Regions from separate parts of the Billgrantia desiderata genome, predicted to be linked through region 1. Evidence: predicted binding sites of a transcription regulator. Region 1 holds the regulator's gene; the other holds the start of a gene.
What was found. The regulator sigma-54, encoded in region 1, starts transcription at its own class of promoters, with help from an activator protein. The targets are predictions, from matches to a motif close to TGGCACNNNNNTTGCTNT.
Positions count from the first base shown of each region.

Region 2: the regulator sigma-54 is predicted to act here: its motif matches at 2,784-2,801, upstream of C4S71_RS09360 (CmpA/NrtA family ABC transporter substrate-binding protein).

Region 1 is NZ_FNVC01000002.1:130,320-134,891, forward strand. It holds gene pmbA (metalloprotease PmbA) at 1-4, shown strand, start outside; gene C4S71_RS02925 (HPr family phosphocarrier protein) at 124-393, opposite strand; gene rapZ (RNase adapter RapZ) at 396-1,316, opposite strand; gene ptsN (PTS IIA-like nitrogen regulatory protein PtsN) at 1,363-1,833, opposite strand; gene hpf (ribosome hibernation-promoting factor, HPF/YfiA family) at 1,840-2,148, opposite strand; gene C4S71_RS02945 (RNA polymerase factor sigma-54) at 2,257-3,678, opposite strand; gene lptB (LPS export ABC transporter ATP-binding protein) at 3,856-4,572, opposite strand, start outside.
Region 2 is NZ_FNVC01000008.1:26,501-31,072, reverse strand. It holds gene C4S71_RS09370 (ABC transporter ATP-binding protein) at 1-432, opposite strand, end outside; gene ntrB (nitrate ABC transporter permease) at 444-1,298, opposite strand; gene C4S71_RS09360 (CmpA/NrtA family ABC transporter substrate-binding protein) at 1,324-2,628, opposite strand; gene C4S71_RS09355 (nitrate regulatory protein) at 2,946-4,238, opposite strand; gene C4S71_RS09350 (NarK family nitrate/nitrite MFS transporter) at 4,329-4,572, opposite strand, start outside.

The sequences.
Region 1 (4,572 bases):
CTGAATCGTATATTGGGCCTTACCGCAAAAGCTCGCGGATGAGCGAGCGATGGTCAGACCAGGCGAAGCCCGATGAGCACTGCGAAGAGGGCTTCGACGCCACATGGCCGAGCGCAGCCATTCCTAAAGATCCTCATCGAAGCGGGCCTCGAAGAGAGCCTCGATGGCCTCGAGAACCGCTTCCGCATCCGCACCCTCGGCGTTGATGTCGAGTTCGGTGCCGCACGGGGCGCCGAGCATCAGCAGGGCCATGATGTTGGTGGCCTCGGCCTGCTGGGCGCCTCGGCAGACGAACACGCGTGCATCGAAAGGCTGGCAGCACTGAACCAGCTTGGTGGCAGCGCGTGCATGGAGGCCGCGTTTGTTGGTCAGAGTCAGCTTGCGGCTGGGCACGCTCAGGTTTCCTTGCGGTCGGATGGCGCTGCGGTCATCTCCTGCGTGGTAGAGACCGGTATATGGATGCCGAGCTCGCGGTGGCGCAGACGCACGTCGGGCTGCTGCTGGGCGAGGTGGCGGGCGAGGCGCTCGGCCAGGTACACCGAGCGATGCTGGCCGCCGGTGCAGCCGATGGCGACCGTGAGATAGCTGCGATGGCTGTCGCGATAGGCCGGCAGCCAGCGCTCGACCCAGGTGACGATGTCCTCGTGCATCTGGTGGACCAGAGGGTACTGTTCGAGAAACTCCACGATGCTCGCTTCGCGGCCGGTCGCCGCGCGCAGGCGCGGGTCCCAGTAGGGATTGGGCAGGCAGCGCGCGTCGAACACGATATCGGCGTCCAGCGGTACGCCGCCCTTGAAACCGAACGACTCCACCGTGAGGGTCAGTTGGTCGGCGCGATGGCTGGCCACCTGTTCGGTGATGCGCCCGCGCAGGTCGTGGACCGAAAGCCGCGAGGTATCGATGATCAGGTCGGCCAGGTTGCGAATCTCGCTCAGCGTCGTGTCTTCAGTCTCGATCGCCTCGCTCAGGGTCATGTCCCGGTCGCGGGTCAGCGGGTGCCGGCGCCGGGTGGCGGAGTAGCGCTCGATCAGGATTCGCGCATCGGTGGTGAGGTAGACGATCTGGCAGTCGACCTGCTTGGCACGCAGCTCCTCCAGCAGCCTGGGGAACCGTTCCAACGCATGAGGAAGATTGCGTGCATCGATGCTTACGGCGATGCACTGCTGTACCGTGGGTGAGCCGCGCAGTTCATCGACCAGGGAGCCGAGCAGCATCGCCGGCAGGTTGTCGATGGCGTAGTAGCCGATGTCTTCGAGCGCCTGCAGTGCGATCGACTTGCCGGAGCCTGAGCGGCCGCTGATGATCACAAGCTGCATTACGTTTCTCCTGATCAGGGGCTGGCCGAGCGGCTGGGGATGGCGGTCAGGCCGAGGACTGTCGTCGAATGGCGCCGATGAGACGCTCGTGAAGTTCGCGCTGGCTTTCGCACTTGCGCAGTTGCGAACGGGTCTCGGCATCGTTCATCACGCCGGCGACCTGGCTCAGCAGCGACAGATGCGTGTCGTCGGCCTCCTCGGGTACCAGCAGCACGAAGACCAGATCGACCGGCTCGCCGTCGATGGCGTCGAAATCGATGGGCTCGGCCAGCTTGAGGAAGGCGGCGACTGGGCTGTGACAGTGCGGGCTTCGCGCGTGCGGGATGGCGACGCCGTTGCCGATGCCGGTACTGCCCAGCCGCTCACGGCCGATCAATCGGCCGAAGACCTCCTGGCTGTCGAGGCTCGGGGTGTTCTGCGCAATGAAGGTGCTGAAGAACTCCAGCACCCTCTTCTTGCTGCCCCCGGGAACGTCGAACAGCGCGCGCTCAGGGGGCAGTATGTTTTCCAGTGTCATGGCAACTCAGCGAATGCCGGCGCCCTGGGCGCGGGCCTGGGCCTTTTCCTTGTGCTTGACCAGTTGACGATCGAGCTTGTCGGTCAGCGCATCGATGGCGGCGTACATGTCCGGGTCGGAGGCTTCGGCATGCAGATCGGCACCGGCGGCATGCAGCGTGCAAGCGGCCTGCTGGCGCTCCTTCTCGATCGAGAGGGTGACCTGCACGTTGGTGATGTTGTCGTAGTGCCGTTGGACGCGGTTGAGCTTTTCGCTCACGTAGTCACGCAGGGAATCGGTCAGTTCAACATGATGGCCGGTAATGTTGACTTGCATGACGAGCTCCTTCGTCCTTCGAGTGGTGGTTTGATTGTAACCCTTTTTGCCTCCTTGCAAACCCCTCCGAACGACGCTCTTGTCCGGCGTCAACGCTGCGCGCCGAGTTCAACGAAAGCGCTTGCGTTCGCTCGAGGAAGGTATTCCCAGCGCTTCACGATACTTGGCCACGGTGCGGCGCGCCACCTGAATGCCGTCGTCGGCCAGCAGCTCCACCAGACGACTGTCGGAGAGCGGTTTGCGCGGTGGCTCGTCGGCGATCAGCTTGCGAATGCGGGCGCGAATCGCGGTGCTGGAGTGAGCATCCCCCTCGCCGTTGCCGCCAACGTGGCTGGAGAAGAAATACTTCAGCTCGAACACGCCGCGCGGCGTGTGGATGAACTTCTGCGTCGTGACCCGCGAGATGGTCGATTCGTGCATCTCCACGGCCTGGGCGATGTCGGCCAGTACCAGCGGCTTCATCGCCTCCTCGCCCTGCTCCAGGAAGTCGATCTGGCGGGCCATGATCTCGCGCCCCACTCGCAGCAGGGTGTCGTTACGGCTGGCCAGGCTCTTCATCAACCAGCGGGCTTCCTGCAGGTGATCCTTGAGGAACTGGTTGTCCTGACTCTTGTCGGCGCGGCGCACCAGGGCGACGTAGTCGGGCTGGATGCGCAGGCGTGGCAGCGCTTCGGCATTGAGCTCCACGCGCCAGCCGGACTCGTCGTGATAGGCGACCAGGTCGGGGGTGATGTAGTTGCTGCCGACCTCGGCATAGGCGCTGCCAGGGCGCGGGTTCAGCGAGCGCACCAGGGCAATGGCGTCGTCGAGGGCCTCGTCGTCCAGGCTCAGGCGCCGCTTGAGCAGGCGACGGTCGTCGGCGGCCAGGGCTTCGAGGAACTGGCGCACCAGGCGGCGTGCCTGGGGCAGCAGGGGCGTATCGTCGGGCAGGGTGGCGAGCTGCAGCATCAGGCATTCGCGCAGGTCCCTGGCGAACACGCCGGTGGGTTCGAACTGCTGCAGGCGCAGCAGCACCTGCTCGACCTCACGGGTAGGCAGCCCCTCGAGGCCCTGGCGACGCAGGCCGTCGCGGATCTCTTCCAGCGGCTGGGTCAGGTAGCCGGTGCCGTCGACGGCATCGATCAGGCTTTCGGCGATCTGCCGCTGACGCTCGTTCACATCGATCATCGCCAGTTGCCACATCAGGTGGCCGGCCAGCGTCTGTCCCGCGGCCTGGCGTTCGAAATCGGGGCCTTCGCCGGTGGCGCCGCCGGCGCCGCTGCCATGATCCGGATAGGTATCCGTCCAGTCGCTGTCGGTGGAGAGCTCGCCGGGAATTTCGCTGGCCCAGTCGTCGCTCTGGGGCTCGCTGACGGCTTGTTCGCCGAAGCCGTCGTCGAGCTCGAGCATGGGATTGGACTCGAGGGCCTGCTGGATCTCCTGGCGCAGGTCCAGGGTGGAGAGCTGCAGCAGCGCGATGGCCTGCTGCAGCTGTGGGGTCATGGTCAGCTGAGTGCCGACTCGCAGTTGCAAGGATGCTTTCATGGCCATGAGAATAATGGGCTCATCTGCCGGAAAGACTCTACCCTAGACTGGCCGACGATCACTTGCAAGAGCGCAGAGCTGCAATAAGCATGCCATCGGCAATATTCATGCCCGTTAGGGAATTTTAATGTAAGATCATGCTCTTGTTTGTTGGGTCGGAATGCGCTATGGGCAGGGGCGCTGCTATAGACGGAAGTCTTCGCCGAGATAGACTTCCCTTACCCGACGGTTGGCCAGAATGGCCTCGGCATCGCCTTCCGCGATGATCTGACCGTCGCCGACGATATAGGCCGAATCGCAGATATCCAGCGTCTCGCGGACGTTGTGATCGGTGATCAGCACGCCGATGTCGCGGGCCTTGAGTTGGCGGATGATGCCTTTGATCTCGCCCACCGAGATCGGATCGACGCCGGCAAAGGGCTCGTCCAGCAGAATGAAGGCCGGCTCGGTGGCCAGCGCGCGGGCGATCTCCACGCGCCGCCGCTCACCGCCCGACAGGCTCATGCCGAGGTTGTCGCGGATGTGCGTGACGTGAAAGTCCTGCAGCAGCTGCTCCAGGCGCTGATGACGCCCTTGTCGATCCAGATCCTTGCGGGTCTCCAGGATGGCCATGATGTTGTCGGCCACCGAGAGCTTGCGGAAGATCGAAGCCTCCTGCGGCAGGTAGCCGATGCCCGCCTTGGCCCGCTCGTGCATGGCGCTCTTCGAGAGGTCGAGGTCGTCGATGCAGACGTTGCCGGCATCGGCCTTGACCAGGCCCACGATCATGTAGAACGAGGTGGTCTTGCCGGCTCCGTTGGGGCCGAGCAGCCCCACCACGCAGCCCTGCTCGATGGAGAGGCTGATGTCGTGCACCACGCGCCGGCGTTTGTAGCTCTTCGCCAGGTGGCGGGCGTGCAG
Region 2 (4,572 bases), on a different contig from region 1:
CATGCCGCCGGAGATCTCCGCCGGGCGCTTGTCCAGCGCATGCCCCATGCCCACCATCTCCAGGTTCTTGACGATCCACGCGTGGCGCTCGGCCTTGCTCTTGGTGCGCGCACAGGTCTTGTTCACCGCCAAGGCCACGTTCTCGTAGACGGTGAGCCAGGGCAGCAGCGAGTGGTTCTGGAACACCACGCTGCGGTCGGGTCCCGGCGAATTGACCTCCTTGCCGTCGAGAATCACCGCCCCGGAGGTGGACTCGGTCAGCCCGGCGACGATGTTGAGCAGGGTCGACTTGCCGCAGCCGGAATGGCCGATGATGGAGATGTACTCGCCGCGGTCCACGGTCAGGTCGATGCCCTTGAGCACCTGGCTCTCCACGCCCTTGGCGGTGAAGGTCATGTCGACGTTCTCGATACTCAGATAGCGGTTGCTCATGTTGTTGCTCCTCAGCCTTGGGCGGTGCCGCGGGTCACCCGGCTGCCGATGAAGGCGACCAGGCGGTCGAGGACGAAGCCGACGATGCCGACGTAGACCAGCGCCAGGATGATGTCGCTGATCATCGAGGCGTTCCAGGCGTCCCAGATGAAGAAGCCGATGCCCACGCCGCCGATCAGCATCTCGGCGGCGACGATGGCCAGCCACGACAGGCCGACGCCGATGCGCAGCCCCGAGAAGATGTAGGGCGCGGCGGCGGGTAGCATGATGCGGGTGAAATACTCCATGCCGTTGAGGCGCAGCACCCGGGCCACGTTGCGGTAGTCCTCGGGGATGTTACGAATGCCCACCGAGGTGTTGATGATGATCGGCCAGATCGCGGTGATGAAGATCACGAAGATCGCCGAGGGAGTGCTGTCCTGGAAGCCGGCCAGCGAGATCGGCAGCCAGGCCAGCGGCGGCACGGTACGCAGCACCTGGAACACCGGGTCGAGGCCGCGCATGGCCCAGGTCGACTGCCCCACCAGCACGCCCAGCGCGATGCCTGCCACCACGGCCAGCGAATAGCCATAGGCCACCCGCTCGAGGCTGGCCAGTATCTGCCAGGCCATGCCCACGTCGTTGCCGCCATGGTTGTAGAACGGATTGACGATCAGCTCCCAGGTATCGCGCAGCACCTGGGAAGGGGGCGGCAGCACGGCACCAGGGGAGGAGCACAGCAGCTCCCACAGGATGCCGAGCAGGGCGATGATCACCACCGGTGGCAGCACCCGCTGCACCAGCACTTGCTGCATGGCGGCGAAATCGGGAGCCCAACGGAACGAGGCCGTCTTGGCCAGGGCGTTGCTGCGTTGCGTGCTACTCATGACGATGTCTCCTTCTCGTACGAGATCAGGCGAGGCGCTTGATCTCGAGGCTGTCGAGATAGGCCTGGGGATCTTCGGGATCGAAGGTCTTGCCATCGAAGAACGTTTCCACGCCGCGTGAGGTGGAATCGGGAATGTCGGCGGAGTCGATGCCGAGAGCGGCGGCCGCTTCGCGCCACAGGTCCTCGCGGTTGACCTGTTCGATCAGCGCCTGGCTGTCGAAGTCCTGCGGCAGGTAGCCCCAGCGCTTGTTCTCGGTGAGGAACCACAGGTCATGGCTCTTGAACGGGTAGGAGGCCTGGTGCTTCCAGTAGCGCATCATCTGCGGATGGTCTTCGATCACCAGACCGGTGCCGTAGTCGAAGTTGCCCTGGATGCGGTCGATCAGATCGGCATAGGGGGCATGAATCCAGCGCCGACGGGAGCAGATCTGGGCCATCTCCTCGTGGTTGGCCGGATCCTCGCACCACATCTGCGCTTCCATGATCGCCATTAGCAGCGCCCGGGTGGCATTGGGATTGGCCTCGACGTAATCGCTTCTCAAGGCGAAGGCTTTTTCGGGGTGGTCGTTCCAAATCTCACCGGTGGTATTGGCGGTATAGCCGATGCCCTGGTTGATCAGCTGACGGTTCCACGGCTCGCAGACGCAGAAGGTCTCCATGCTGCCGACCCGCATGTTGGCCACCATCTGGGCCGGCGGCACCACGATAGTGGAAATGTCGCGGTTGGGATCGATGCCGCCGGCGGCCATCCAGTAGCGAATCCACATGTCGTGGGTGCCACCGGGGAAGGTCATGGCGGCATTGACGGCATCGCCGCCGCTGCGCTTGGCGGCGATGGCCTCGGCGAACTCGGCGGTGTCGAGTCTCACCTTGAGTTCGGCATGCTCGTTGCCCACCGAGATGCACTGGCCGTTGAGGTTGAGCCGCGCCAGGATGCTCATCGGCACCGGCACGTTGTTGGGGGTCATGGCGCCGCTGGCAATGAGATAGGGCATCGGCGTGAGGATATGGGCACCGTCGATGCCGTTGCGCTGCGAACCGAGTACCAGGTTGTCGCGGGTGGTACCCCAGGAGGACTGCTTGAGTACCTCCACATCGGTCATGCCGTGGGCGGCGAAGAAGCCCTTTTCCACCGCCACGAACAGTGGCGCGGCGTCGGTCAGAGCGATGAAGCCGAGCTTGGCCGAGGTGGTTTCGGGCCGTCCGCTGGCCACGGCCCAGCTCAGCGGCAGGCTGCTGAGCAGAGCGGTACCGCCCACGACGCCGGCGGTCTGCTGCAGAAAACGGCGGCGGTCGAGTCCGGGATTGCCCTTGTTGGTCTTGTTCATGGATATGGCTCCCAATAAGAAGTGTCTGGCCAAATAAAGACGGCGCCTGCCCCGATTCGCATGACGATGTCACGGGAACCTGGGCAGACGCCGTTGTCTGGTCCTGGTGCTGCATGGAAGCGCTGAACCGTCGTTGACTCAGCGGACGGTAAGGCTTTGCAGCTTGGGTGCCATTGCGTCTTTTTATCGATTTATTTCATTTAAAATCAATGGCTTGATGTTTCGTTTGTGATGCCTGTCAAGAGGTGTGTCCGGCTCACAGGCGCCGAGACGGTGCGCTCGGGTTGTGCGATGCACCATTGCTGCCTGTGCCATCTTCAGGACTCGATCCCCGTTTCGGCCGTTGGCTGAAGGATGTCGGCCAGCCCCAATACGGTCTGGGCGATCTCGGCCATGCTCTTGCTCTGGTCCATGGCCATCTTGCGTAGAAAGGCGTAGGCCTGCTCCTCGCTCATCTTCTGGTGGGACATGATCAGGCCCTTGGCACGCTCGATCAGCTTGCGCTCGCGCAGCGCCCGGCGTGTGTCCTCCAATTCGTCGCTCAGGGCCTGCAGGCGCCCGGCCTGGGCGCGCATCAGCTCCACCAGTGAGCGATTGAGCGAGGAGCCTACCACCCGGGCGGTGACCTCGCCGAGCTCCTGGCTGGCGCTGCCGTCGAGCAACTCCACCAACTGCTGACACACGCCCGGCAAGGCATCGTTCAGCTGTCGGGTCAGCTCCTCCCGTTGTGTCAGACTACGCCGCGCATCCAGGGTCCGCGTCAGGCACAGGCTGGTCAATTCGCCGATCATGAAGGTTTCGACCCGCTGCATGGCGTCGATCCGCCAAGTGGTCAATTCGTACCAGGTCTCGCCCAGGGTGCTGGCGTTCTCCGGCAGCGCAACGTCGCCGCAGGCCATTTCGCGCAGCTGCTGAATGCCAGCCAGCGTGCGGCCGGGCATCTCCTGCTGCCACAGTTGGCGCACCGCATCGCTGGTGAATTCGAGGCAGGTGTCGAAGCAGCGCTGCTGGGCGTCGATCAGGTGCAGCAGCAGCTGGCGATGGGCGTCGTCGAAGATGCCGGAAGTGAAGCCGGCGGCGCCGCAGGCGCGCTCCTGGCCGGCCAGCTCCTTGCCCTGCATCAGGTGAAAGATGGCAACCAAGGCCAGGGTGATGTCGGGGTCGCCGGCGGTATCGGCGACTTCGAACACCACCGAGAGCAGGGCGCTGATGAGCTGATTGTACGATTGCGTTGCCGCATCGGGGCTGGTGCCGAGTGCGGCGATGTCGTCACGCAGTGCGTCCAGGCCTTCCAGGGCGTGCCAGACGAAGGCGACCCGCTTCAGCAAGCGGGCGGTGGCGGCGGGGCGACCGGCGGTCTCGCCCAGTGCCTCCAGGCGGGTGCGCAGGGCGCGCTCGGTGGCCTGGCACTCGTCGATACGCTCCTGACGGCGCTCGGTAAAGCGCTGTCCGCCGGAGGCCAGATAGACGTTGGAGGCGCCACGCTCCTTTTGCAGCGCATGGATGAAACGACTGACGTCGCCGACGATGTCGCAGGCGGCGGTAAGGTGCTCGAGATCGTCGATTTCGCAGCGCTTGGCTGCCAGCAGCAGGCATTCGGCGGGTGTCATGGCTCACCTCATTCACGCAATGGCCGCCGCCCCGAGGGCGGCGGCCAGTTTGGGCAAGCATTGCGGCAGTGAATGCCGCTGTGCTTGCGATCAGCGCAGCGACAGCGCGCCGGCGCCGGTATCCTCGCCCACGGCCTGGCGATAGGCTTCGGCTTCCTCGGCTTCCGTTTCGTCGCTGAAGCGCACCAGCAGAGCGCAGGAGGCCAGCACCAGCACGATCAGGCCGAGGTAGAACAGGCCTTGCTGATAGGTGATGGCTTCGCTGCGGAAGAGGAAGGCGGCAGCCACGGCACCCACATTGCCACCGGCACCGACGATGCCGGCCACCGCGCCC